DNA from 3 places in the Streptomyces sp. NPDC003032 genome. Region 1 is predicted to be linked to each of the others. Evidence: predicted binding sites of a transcription regulator. Region 1 holds the regulator's gene; each other region holds the start of a gene.

Region 1 (4,187 bases):
GACCCTGGCCCGCGCTCCGGGGACGGCCACCGAGCCGGATGCGGTACGGGAAGGACGTACAGGAGGAGCCGAGTCGGCGACCGGGCGGACGAGAGTGACCGTCCTGCCTTCCAGGAGGAATCCCCGCGGCTCCATAGGAAAGACGCGCTGCTTCCCGAAGCGGTCCTCCAGCGTCACCGTCGGGCCCTGCGCCGTCTTCTCGCAGCGGATCACCGCCCCGCAGAAACCGGTGCCCAGCTCCTCGACCACGAGGCCGGCGTCGGCCGCCACCTCCGGTACGGGCTTCGGCTTCTTCCAGGGCGGGGTGAGATCGGCGGAGTACTGGCGCATCCTGCCAACGATAGGAAGAAGACGCGGGACGTCCGTCACGACACGCCGAAACGGGCCGCCAACGTGGCCCGCTGCGTACGGACAAATGCCGCATCGACCACCGCGCCATGCCCCGGGACGTACAGCGCGTCCTCGCCGCCGAGGTCGAGGAGCCGGTCGAGCGCCGCCGGCCACCGCCCGGGCACGGCGTCCGGGCCGGCCTGTGGTTCGCCCGACTCCTCGACCAGGTCGCCGCAGAAGACGATCTCCCGCCCGTCACCGGCGGCGGCGGGCACCAGGACCGCCATGTCGTGGCCCGAGTGGCCGGGGCCGACGTTCGCGAGGAGCACTTGGACGCCGCCGCCGAGGTCCAGCGTCCACTCCCCGCACACCAGGTGGTGCGGGCGCACCAGCAGGTCGGCCGCTTCCGCGGCGGCCTCCGGGTCCGCCCCGTGCCGCACCGCGTCCGCGCGCAGCTCGTCGCCGCCCTTGGCGAAGACCGTGTCGATGCCGACCGCGCCGTACACCTCCACGCCCGCGAAGGCCGCCGCCCCCAGGACGTGGTCGAAGTGCGGATGCGTCAGAGCGAGATGCGTCACGCGGCGGCTCCCGCCGAGAAGGTCTCTGGCCCGCGTCCGCAGCGCCGCGCCCTCCGCCAGGCCCGACCCGGCCTCGATCATCAGGGCCGCGTCGTCCCCGACGACGAGCCCCGCGGTGCAGTCCCACACCGGCAGGCGGCACCGCCCCACACGCGGCGCGAGTCGCTCCCAGCCGGCCGCTTCCCATGTCGGCTCCACATCCATACGGTGACGCTAGCCGCTGCGATACCCCTCGGCAGACCGGGAGCGGGCCGAGAGCAGACCGAGAGCAGACCGAGAGGGGTCCGGCCTTGCCGGGCCCGTACCTCACGGCCGTACACTGACTTTTTGACAGCCTGGCACTCACCCACGTTGAGTGCCAGGCAGGGGACTCACCGCGACGGATGACGGCTGGAGGTGTGCGCGATGCTCAGTGAACGCAGGCTCGAAGTGCTGCGCGCCATCGTCCACGACTATGTCGGGACGGAGGAGCCCGTCGGCTCCAAGGCGCTCACGGAGCGGCACAGCCTCGGCGTCTCCCCGGCCACGGTGCGCAACGACATGGCGGCGCTGGAGGAGGAAGGGTTCATCGCCCAGCCTCACACCAGCGCGGGGCGCATCCCGACGGACAAGGGTTACCGGCTGTTCGTCGACAAGCTCGCGGGCGTCAAGCCGATGACCGCCCCCGAGCGCCGCGCCATCCAGAATTTCCTCGACGGCGCCGTCGACCTCGACGACGTGGTGGGGCGTACGGTGCGGCTGCTCGCGCAGCTGACCCGGCAGGTCGCCGTCGTGCAGTACCCCTCGCTGACGCGTTCGACCGTGCGTCATGTGGAGTTGCTGTCCCTTGCTCCGGCGCGCTTGATGCTCGTACTGATCACCGACACCGGCCGGGTCGAGCAGCGCATGATCGACTGTCCGGCGCCCTTCGGGGAGACGTCGCTCGCCGATCTGCGGGCGCGGCTCAACAGCAGGGTCGCGGGCCGCCGCTTCGCGGACGTGCCGCAGCTGGTGCAGGACCTGACCGAGGCCTTCGAGGCCGAGGACCGCGGCACTGTCGCGACGGTCCTCTCCACCCTCCTCGAAACACTTGTCGAGGAGACCGAGGAGCGGCTGATGATTGGCGGTACCGCCAATCTCACCCGCTTCGGACATGACTTTCCCCTCACGATCCGCCCCGTGCTGGAAGCCCTTGAGGAGCAGGTCGTGCTCCTCAAGTTGCTCGGCGAGGTGCAGGATTCGGGCATGGCCGTACGGATCGGTCATGAGAACGCCCATGAGGGCCTCAGCTCCACTTCCGTGGTCTCGGTCGGCTACGGTTCGGGCAGCGAGGCAGTCGCGAAACTAGGCGTGGTCGGACCGACCCGCATGGACTATCCGGGAACGATGGGAGCAGTACGCGCAGTGGCACGTTACGTCGGACAGATCCTGGCGGAGTCGTAAGTGGCCACGGACTACTACGCCGTACTCGGCGTGCGCCGCGACGCTTCCCAGGACGAGATCAAGAAGGCCTTCCGCAGGCTGGCCCGTGAGCTTCACCCGGACGTGAATCCGGATCCGAAGACTCAGGAGCGCTTCAAGGAGATCAACGCCGCCTACGAGGTGTTGTCGGACCCGCAGAAGAAGCAGGTCTACGACCTCGGCGGCGACCCGCTGTCCCAGGCGGGCGGCGCCGGGGGCGCGGGCGGCTTCGGCGCCGGTGGCTTCGGCAACTTCTCCGACATCATGGACGCGTTCTTCGGAACGGCGTCGCAGCGCGGCCCCCGGTCGCGCACGCGCCGCGGCCAGGACGCCATGATCCGGCTGGAGATCGACCTCGACGAGGCCGCCTTCGGGACCACCAAGGACATCCAGGTCGACACCGCCGTGGTGTGTACGACCTGTAGCGGTGAGGGTGCCGCGCCGGGGACCTCCGCCCAGACGTGTGACATGTGCCGCGGTCGCGGTGAGGTGTCGCAGGTCACGCGGTCCTTCCTCGGCCAGGTCATGACCTCGCGGCCGTGCCCGCAGTGTCAGGGGTTCGGGACCGTCGTCCCGACGCCCTGCCCCGAGTGCGCGGGCGACGGACGGATCCGGTCACGCCGGACGCTGACCGTGAAGATCCCCGCCGGTGTCGACAACGGCACCAGGATCCAGCTCGCCGGTGAAGGCGAGGTCGGGCCCGGTGGCGGTCCCGCCGGTGACCTGTATGTGGAGATCCATGAGCTGCCGCACGCCGTCTTCCAGCGGCGCGGCGACGATCTGCACTGCACCGTCACCATTCCGATGACGGCGGCGGCCCTCGGCACGAAGGTGCCGCTGGAGACGCTGGACGGCCTGGAGGAGATCGACATCCGGCCGGGCACGCAGTCCGGTCAGTCGGTGCCGCTGCACGGCCGTGGCATCACGCATCTGCGGGGCGGCGGGCGCGGTGACCTCATCGTGCACGTGGAGGTCCTGACGCCGACGAAGCTCGACGCCGAGCAGGAGCGGGTGCTGCGGGAGCTTTCGGCGCTGCGCGGGGAGGAGCGGCCCACGGGGCAGTTCCAGCCGGGGCAGCAGGGGTTGTTCTCTCGCCTCAAGGACGCGTTCAACGGGCGGTAGCGCCTTGGGCGGTGCCGGTGCCCCCGGGGCGGGTTGTCCCGTGCCGGGGGCGTTTCGCCGTCTGCCCTCTGCGGGTCGTTTTGGGTTGCTCGCGCAGTTCCCCGCGCCCCTTACGGGGCTTCCCCGAGTCTCCGTGGGGTGCGAGGGTGCGATTCGGTTGGTCGGGCAGGGCGTGGCACGATGCCGTTATGTCCTCCGCGCTGACCGATCTCTGCCGCCATCCGATCGTGCAGGCTCCCATGGCGGGCGGTGCCTCCTGTCCGCAGTTGGCCGCGGCCGTCTCGGACGCCGGTGGTCTGGGTTTTCTCGCCGCCGGGTACAAGACCGCCGACGGGATGTACCAGGAGATCAAGCAGGTGCGGGGACTGACCTCGCGGCCCTTCGGCGTCAATCTGTTCATGCCGCAGCCCGACACCGCGGACGCCGCCGCCGTCGAGGTGTACCGCAGCCAGCTCGCCGGTGAGGCGGCCTGGTACGAGACTCAGCTCGGCGACCCCGACAGCGGGCGCGACGACGGATACGACGCCAAGCTGGCGATCCTGCTCGACGACCCGGTGCCGGTCGTCTCCTTCACCTTCGGGTGCCCCACCCGCGAGGTCCTGGACTCCTTCGCGCGCGTCGGCACCCTCACCGTCGTCACCGTCACCACGCCGGAGGAGGCGCGGACCGCCCAGTGGGCCGGCGCCGACGCCGTGTGCGTACAGGGCGTCGAGGCGG
Region 2 (4,187 bases), on a different contig from region 1:
CGGGCCGCCTCGACCGCCCAGGACAGGGGCGGGGAGTAGGACTCGGGGTCGAAGATGCGGCCGCGCTTGGAGGAGCGCCGCGCCGGGTCCACGAAGACGGCGTCGTACGCCGATGTGTCGACGTCCGTGACATCGGCCTCCCGGACCTCGATCAGGTCGGCGAGGCCGAGCGCCTCCGCGTTGGCGCGGGCGACCGCGCAGGTCAGCGGGGAGCGGTCGACGGCGAGCACGGAGATTCCGGCCCGCGCGAGGGCGATCGCGTCGCCGCCGATGCCGCAGCAGAGGTCGGCGAGGGAGCGCACTCCCAGCGCCTTGAAGCTCTCGGCGCGGTGCGTGGCGACGGAGGCGCGGGTGGACTGCTCGACCCCGTTCGGCGTGAAGAACATCCGGGCCGCGTCCTCGGCGCCGAACTTCGCCGCGGCCCGGCGGCGCAGGTGCGCCTGGGCGAGGGCGGCCGAGACCAGCGGCGCCGGGTGATCGCGGCGCAGCCGGGTGGCCGCGGCCAGCTCCTGCGCGGGTTCGACGTCCCGCACCTCGTCGAGCAGGGCCCGGCCCTCGGCGGTGAGCAGGGCGGAGAAGGCGGCGAGGGCGTCGGGGGTGTCCGGGGCGCTCGGCGTGTTCGGGTCGTTCACCTGCCCCATTGTGGGCCAGTCGGTGGATGGTGCGCGGCCGGCGGCGGTGTCGGCCCCTGGGCAGGGGCGTGAGCTGGGAGGATCCGGCGCCATGCAACTAGTACGACAAAACGAGGAATCCACCGTAAGACGGAAGAATCGGACGCGTTTCGTGGCGGCGGCGCTGACCGTCACGGCGATCGCCCCGGGCTGCGCATACGAGGGCGTCCCCGCGGGTGGTCCCGGGGGCGGCCCCGACGCCGTGAAGCCGGTCCATGGCCAGCAGCGCCTCCAGGCCCCGCCCGCCCGCGCCCTCGACTCCTACGCCCAGCAGCTCGCCGCCGCCCGGGCCGCACGCGTCGCGGCCGCCAAGCGCTGGGGCCTCGCCAAGACGCCGCTGGCCGCGCCCGCCCCGCCCGCGGTCAAGCCGAAGATCAAGACCCGCAAGGGCTTCCAGGTCAAGGGCCATGCCAAGCTGCCGCCGGTCTTCACGACGATCCCGACCAAGCGGAAGGTCGTCTTCCTGACCATCGACGACGGCGCCGAGAAGGACCCGGCGCTGCTGAGAATGATGAGCGACCTGAAGATTCCGTACACGGCCTTCCTCAGCAACTACCTGGTCAAGGAGGACTACCGCTACTTCAGGAAGATGCGGGACCGCGGTGTCTCCCTGAACAACCACACCCTCAACCACCGCTATATGCCCGGACTCTCGTACGGGCGTCAGCTCCGCGAGATCTGCGGCATGCAGGACGTCATCGAGAAGCGCTACGGCAAGCGGCCCGAACTCTTCCGGCCGCCGTACGGCAACTACAACAAGAACACGCTGCGCGCCGCCAAGGCCTGCGGCATCAAGGCGGTGCCGCTGTGGGCCTCGGAGGCCTTCCCCGACCGCATGGAGTGGCGCGAGTGGGACCGCGACCTGCACCCCGGCGACATCATCCTCACCCACTTCCGGGGTCTCGAGGACTGGAAGGGCACCATGCCCGACATGGTCCGCCGCGTCATGAAGACGGTCACGGACAAGGGTTACGCGGTGGCCAGGCTGGAGGACTACCTGTGACCCGGCGGGCGCGAGCGCGCCGCCGCCTCCTCGCGGGGGCGCTCCTGTGCGGAGTACTCGCGCCCGCGCTGCTGACGTCCTGCGCGGAATCGGTCGACCCGATCGAACGGCTGGGCCGCAAAGCGGCGGAGAAACTGCCTCGCAAGGAAGAACCTGCCTGCGGGCAGGTGTTCCGCGGGGCGGACGCGGGGCAACGGGAAACAAGGTGGCCGCGCGCTGCCGAGACCTCTCCGAAGGAACCCCGGCCCCGGAAAAGTCGTTGCCCAGGCAAGGCCAGTGCCCCGTCCGCCCCGCCAAGGGGCACCCCCGCCCCGTAAAACCGACGCAGCCGATTGGCACTCCGCTTGACCGAGTGCTAATCGCCGTCCTAGTCTCGCTTCTGGCACTCCCCGTTGGAGAGTGCCAACAGCGACGGGCAGGTCCGGCACCCGCGACGACGGATCCACCTGGTCGCCACACCTAAGACTGTTAACCCCGTGAGATCTCCGAAGGGGGAGACCGGATCGTGACGACCACCAGCTCCAAGGTTGCCATCAAGCCGCTCGAGGACCGCATTGTGGTCCAGCCGCTCGACGCCGAGCAGACCACGGCCTCCGGCCTGGTCATTCCGGACACCGCCAAGGAGAAGCCCCAGGAGGGCGTCGTCCTGGCCGTGGGCCCGGGCCGCTTCGAGAACGGCGAGCGCCTGCCGCTTGACGTGAAGACCGGCGACATCGTGCTGTACAGCAAGTACGGCGGCACCGAGGTGAAGTACAACGGCGAGGAGTACCTCGTCCTCTCGGCTCGCGACGTGCTCGCGATCGTCGAGAAGTAACCACTTCACCAGCAGAATTGCTTTGAGCTGCGCCCCTGGTCACCCCGCTGATTGCCGGGCGGCGAGGGGCGCGGTTCGTTCACCCGAGTTTTCGAGAGGGCTGAATCGCTCCCATGGCGAAGATCCTGAAGTTCGACGAGGACGCCCGTCGCGCCCTTGAGCGCGGCGTCAACAAGCTTGCCGACACGGTCAAGGTGACGATCGGCCCCCGCGGCCGCAACGTCGTCATCGACAAGAAGTTCGGCGCCCCCACCATCACCAACGACGGTGTCACCATCGCCCGTGAGGTCGAGGTCGAGGACCCGTACGAGAACCTCGGCGCCCAGCTGGTGAAGGAGGTGGCGACCAAGACCAACGACATCGCTGGTGACGGCACCACCACCGCCACCGTGCTCGCCCAGGCCCTGGTCAAGGAGGGCCTGCGCAACGTCGCCGCCGGCGCCTCCCCGGCCGCCCTGAAGAAGGGCATCGACGCCGCCGTCGCGGCCGTCTCCGAGGAGCTCCTCGCCACCGCCCGTCCGATCGACGACAAGGCCGACATCGCGGCCGTCGCCGGTCTGTCGGCCCAGGACCCGCAGGTCGGCGAGCTCATCGCCGAGGCGATGGACAAGGTCGGCAAGGACGGTGTCATCACCGTCGAGGAGTCCAACACCTTCGGCCTGGAGCTCGACTTCACCGAGGGCATGGCCTTCGACAAGGGCTACCTGTCGCCGTACATGGTCTCCGACCAGGAGCGTATGGAGGCCGTCCTCGACGACCCGTACATCCTGATCCACCAGGGCAAGATCTCCTCCATCCAGGACCTCCTGCCGCTGCTCGAGAAGGTCATCCAGGCCAACTCCTCGAAGCCGCTCCTGATCATCGCCGAGGACGTCGAGGGCGAGGCCCTGTCGACCCTGGTCGTGAACAAGATCCGCGGCACCTTCAACGCCGTCGCGGTGAAGGCCCCCGGCTTTGGCGACCGCCGCAAGGCGATGCTCGGCGACATGGCCACCCTCACCGGTGCGACCGTCATCGCCGAAGAGGTCGGCCTCAAGATCGACCAGGTCGGTCTCGACGTGCTCGGCACCGCCCGCCGCGTCACCATCACCAAGGACGACACCACGATCGTCGACGGCGGCGGCAACAAGGCCGACGTCGAGGGCCGCGTCAACCAGATCAAGGCCGAGATCGACGCCACGGACTCCGACTGGGACCGCGAGAAGCTCCAGGAGCGCCTCGCGAAGCTGGCCGGCGGCGTGTGCGTGATCAAGGTCGGCGCCGCCACCGAGGTGGAGCTGAAGGAGAAGAAGCACCGTCTGGAGGACGCCATCTCCGCGACCCGCGCCGCGGTCGAGGAGGGCATCGTCTCCGGTGGTGGCTCCGCGCTCGTCCACGCCGTGAAGGTCCTGGAGGGCAACCTCGGCAAGACCGGCGACGAGGCCACCGGTGTGGCCGTCGTCCGCCGCGCCGCCGTCGAGCCGCTGCGCTGGATCGCCGAGAACGCCGGCCTGGAGGGTTACGTCATCACCTCCAAGGTCGCCGAGCTCGACAAGAACTTCGGCTTCAACGCCGCGACCGGCGAGTACGGCGACCTGGTCAAGGCCGGCGTCATCGACCCGGTCAAGGTCACGCGCTCCGCGCTGGAGAACGCCGCGTCGATCGCTTCCCTGCTGCTGACGACCGAGACGCTGGTCGTCGAGAAGCCGGCGGACGAAGA
Region 3 (4,187 bases), on a different contig from region 1:
GAGAACGACCACCAGACCGCCCTCTACTTCTCCTACGACAGTCCGCACCGCGGCGCCTGGATCCCCCTCGCCCTCCAGTCGTTCGCGCACTACATCCGGCGGCTCAACGCGGCGTTCTCGGACCAGATGAACAGCCCGGCGGCCCGCCAGCTGCTGTGGCAGCACATCGCCGAGTGGGACGACCTCCCCGAGACGGACAAGGAGCGCGGCACCTTCCTCGCCGAGCTGGAGCGGGTCGGCGGCTGGCCGGCGCGGCCGAAGAAGATCGGCGTGGCCAACGGCGTACGCATCGGGCAGAGCAACGGCGTCCGCCCGGGAGAGAGGGCCTTCCACGGCAAGGGCCTGGCCATCACCGGCACGCACCTGCACATCCAGTCCGCGGGCGAGGACCAGCTCGTCGCGCAGCTGAGGGTCGTGACGCTGCGCAAGCCCCGCATCCGCACCTCGGGGCTGCCGGAGATCGACGGCGCGCCGGGCGGCACCCTGGAGGGCTTCGGCATCCTCGCCGACGAGCTGAACAAGATCCCCGCGCTCATCGGTCTCGGCTCCGAGGCGGACATCCGCGCGCACTGCTTCGTGCCGACGGTCAGCGCCATCGCCCTGCGCGACATCGACACCCACGAGAAGCTGTACGAGCCGGTCACGGCCGCCGACGAGGAGCTGAGCGAACTCGACGAGTTCCGCTGCGCCTCCGAGAACGAGGGCCACACCCTGGTCACCGAGGAACTCTGCACCTGGATCATGGACCGGCTGCCGTAGCCCGTAGCCCGTAATCCGTAATCCGTCATTCGGAAACGCCCGAGGGCGGCACCCCTTCGTGAGAAGGAGTGCCGCCCTCGGAACGTACGGGACGTCGATCAACCAGAGGTCGATCAGAAGTCCATGTCACCGCCCGGCATGCCGCCGCCGGCCGGGGCAGCGCCCGCCTTCTCCGGCTTGTCGGCGATGACGGCCTCGGTGGTGAGGAACAGCGCGGCGATGGACGCGGCGTTCTGCAGGGCAGAGCGCGTGACCTTCGCCGGGTCGAGGATGCCCTCGGCGATCATGTCGACGTACTCACCGGTCGCGGCGTTCAGGCCGTGGCCGATGGGCAGGTTGCGGACCTTCTCGACGATGACGCCACCCTCAAGGCCGGCGTTGACCGCGATCTGCTTCAGCGGGGCCTCAAGGGCCAGCTTCACAGCGGCGGCACCGGTGGCCTCGTCACCCTCGAGCTCAAGCTTCTCGAAGACGGCGGAGGCCTGGATGAGGGCCACGCCGCCACCGGCGACGATGCCCTCCTCGACGGCCGCCTTCGCGTTGCGAACGGCGTCCTCGATGCGGTGCTTGCGCTCCTTGAGCTCGACCTCGGTCGCGGCACCGGCCTTGATGACGGCCACGCCGCCCGCGAGCTTCGCCAGGCGCTCCTGGAGCTTCTCGCGGTCGTAGTCCGAGTCGCTGTTCTCGATCTCGGCGCGGATCTGGTTGACGCGACCCTGGACCTGGTCGCTCTCACCGGAGCCGTCGACGATCGTGGTCTCGTCCTTGGTGATGACGACCTTGCGGGCGCGGCCGAGCAGGTCGAGACCGGCGTTCTCCAGCTTGAGGCCGACCTCCTCGGAGATGACGGTGCCACCGGTGAGGATGGCGATGTCGCCGAGCATGGCCTTGCGGCGGTCACCGAAGCCCGGGGCCTTGACGGCGACGGACTTGAAGGTGCCACGGATCTTGTTGACGACGAGCGTGGACAGCGCCTCGCCCTCGACGTCCTCCGCGATGATCAGCAGCGGCTTGCCCGACTGCATGACCTTCTCCAGGAGCGGGAGGAGGTCCTTCACGTTGGAGATCTTGGAGTTGACGATCAGGATGTACGGGTCGTCGAGCGACGCCTCCATACGCTCCATGTCGGTGGCGAAGTACGCCGAGATGTAGCCCTTGTCGAAGCGCATGCCCTCGGTGAGCTCAAGCTCGAGCCCGAAGGTCTGCGACTCCTCGACGGTGATGACGCCTTCCTTGCCGACCTTGTCCATCGCCTCGGCGATGAGCTCGCCGATCTGGGTGTCGGCGGCGGAGATGGAGGCCGTGGAAGCGATCTGCTCCTTGGTCTCGACATCCTTCGCCTGCTCCAGCAGAGCGCCCGAGACGGCCTCGACGGCCTTCTCGATGCCGCGCTTGAGGGCCATCGGGTTGGCACCGGCGGCCACGTTGCGCAGACCCTCGCGCACCAGGGCCTGGGCCAGGACGGTCGCGGTCGTCGTGCCGTCACCGGCGACGTCGTCCGTCTTCTTCGCGACCTCCTTGACCAGCTCGGCGCCGATCTTCTCGTACGGGTCCTCGAGCTCGATCTCCTTGGCGATGGACACACCATCGTTGGTGATCGTGGGGGCGCCCCACTTCTTCTCGAGGACGACGTTGCGACCCTTGGGGCCCAGGGTCACCTTGACGGCGTCGGCGAGCTGGTTCATGCCGCGCTCGAGGCCGCGCCGTGCCTCCTCGTCGAACGCGATGATCTTGGCCATGTGAAGTGGTCCTCCCGGACGGGGTGGAAACGCAAACGGACCGTGCTGGTGCCCGCGACGGACGGACTGCATGCCGTGTGGTTCCTTGCCCCACGCGGCCTGCGGACCTCACCGACCCGATCCAAGTTCTGTCACTCTCACTGGGAGAGTGCTAAGCCCAATGATTAGCACTCGACCCCCACGAGTGCAAGGTGCTCACGCCAGATCCGCCCCGCGCGGGGGAGCCGCGCGGGGAGCGCGGACGCACACGAGGGGCCCGTACCCCGATGGGATACGAGCCCCTCACGATGCTTGCTTCGGTGGTCGATCGCGCCGAGCTAGACGGCGAGCTTGACCATGTCCGCCTGCGGACCCTTCTGGCCCTGCGAGATCTCGAACTCGACTCGCTGACCTTCTTCAAGGGTGCGGTAACCGTCCATCTGGATCGCGCTGTAGTGGACGAAAACATCCGCACCACCGTCGACCGCGATGAAGCCGTACCCCTTCTCCGCGTTGAACCACTTGACGGTGCCCTGAGCCATGCCTAACTCCCCTATTACTGGCCCTTGCACAGGACCGCACTTCGCGGACCCGGGTCAGACCTCACCCCCCAATGGATGGGGGTGTGCGCCGGAACGCGTCGACCGCCGCTGAATGTATCTGTCCAACTGCCCTCTGCAACAGGTCAATCGGACGAGAATTCTGGGCACGCCTGATCGGTAATATGCGGAGAATTCGCCGGAATCCAGGGCAAGTCGGGCCGGGCAAATGCCACGTAGTGCTCAAAGGGGCGGCTCGCTTTGGCTGCTTCTTGTCGACTCGGGGCCGACTTCGTATATGCACTCGGCACAAACAGCGAAGCGTCTTTCCCAACTGTACCGCGCTCAACCATGCAGAATTGCCCCCTCCGTTTCTCTCCCGGAGGGGGCGATCGGGGTTATGCAGGGAACCTGCGGAAACGGATCATCCGCCGGCGACCGCCGGAATGATCGAGACGCCCGCGCCGTCCGGGGTGGCCGTCTCCAGGCCCTTTTCGAAGCGGACGTCGTCGTCGTTCACGTACACGTTGACGAAGCGGCGCAGCTTGCCCTGGTCGTCCAGGACGCGGGCCGCGATGCCGGTGTGGTTCTTCTCCAGGTCGGCGATGATCTCGCCCAGGGTCGCCCCCTCGGCGGCCACTTCGGCCTTGCCGCCGGTGTAGGTGCGAAGGATGGTGGGAATCCGGACGTTCACGCTCATGGGTTCACCTCGGTAGTTCAGGTCGGAAGGAAAGCTCAGGCCCTACGGCGGCTAACCGGCAAGCCCCGCGGCGCGGAACGCCTCGACACTGGGCCGGATCGTGGCAGTGGCCTGCGACGTCTCAGCGACGGCGTCCAGCGTCTTCAGGCCGTCCCCCGTGTTCAGCACGACCGTGGTCAGCGAGGGATCGATGAGCCCCGCCTCGACCAGCTTCTTCGTGACGCCCACGGTCACACCCCCGGCGGTCTCCGCGAAGATGCCCTCGGTCCGCGCGAGGAGCTTGATCGCGTCGACGACCTGCTCGTCGTTCACGTCCTCCACGGCGCCGCCCGTGCGGCGCGCGATGTCCAGGACGTACGGGCCGTCGGCGGGGTTGCCGATGGCGAGGGACTTGGCGATGGTGTTCGGCTTCTGGGGGCGCACGACGTCGTGGCCCGCCTTGAACGCGGCCGACACCGGAGAGCATCCCTC

What was found. The regulator HrcA, encoded in region 1, represses chaperone genes, less so after heat shock. The targets are predictions, from matches to a motif close to TTNGCACTCNGNNNNNCNGAGTGCNAA.
Region 2: a site for HrcA is predicted at 2,007-2,033, ahead of groES (co-chaperone GroES). Genes of this name have one in related genera too.
Region 3: a site for HrcA is predicted at 2,627-2,653, ahead of groL (chaperonin GroEL). Genes of this name have one in related genera too.

Annotation. Positions count from the first base shown of each region.
Region 1 is NZ_JBSFTT010000004.1:108,714-112,900, reverse strand. Features, by position in the region: gene ACWDZ7_RS07220 (DUF3097 domain-containing protein) at 1-330, opposite strand, end outside; gene ACWDZ7_RS07215 (MBL fold metallo-hydrolase) at 366-1,106, opposite strand; gene hrcA (heat-inducible transcriptional repressor HrcA) at 1,314-2,330, shown strand; gene dnaJ (molecular chaperone DnaJ) at 2,331-3,470, shown strand; gene ACWDZ7_RS07200 (nitronate monooxygenase) at 3,659-4,187, shown strand, end outside.
Region 2 is NZ_JBSFTT010000001.1:271,760-275,946, reverse strand. Features, by position in the region: gene ACWDZ7_RS01335 (class I SAM-dependent methyltransferase) at 1-641, opposite strand, end outside; gene ACWDZ7_RS01330 (polysaccharide deacetylase family protein) at 724-1,674, shown strand; gene groES (co-chaperone GroES) at 2,180-2,488, shown strand; gene groL (chaperonin GroEL) at 2,602-4,187, shown strand, end outside.
Region 3 is NZ_JBSFTT010000022.1:5,215-9,401, forward strand. Features, by position in the region: gene ACWDZ7_RS27325 (esterase/lipase family protein) at 1-759, shown strand, start outside; gene groL (chaperonin GroEL) at 873-2,498, opposite strand; gene ACWDZ7_RS27335 (cold-shock protein) at 2,816-3,019, opposite strand; gene ACWDZ7_RS27340 (MoaD/ThiS family protein) at 3,441-3,716, opposite strand; gene thrC (threonine synthase) at 3,768-4,187, opposite strand, start outside.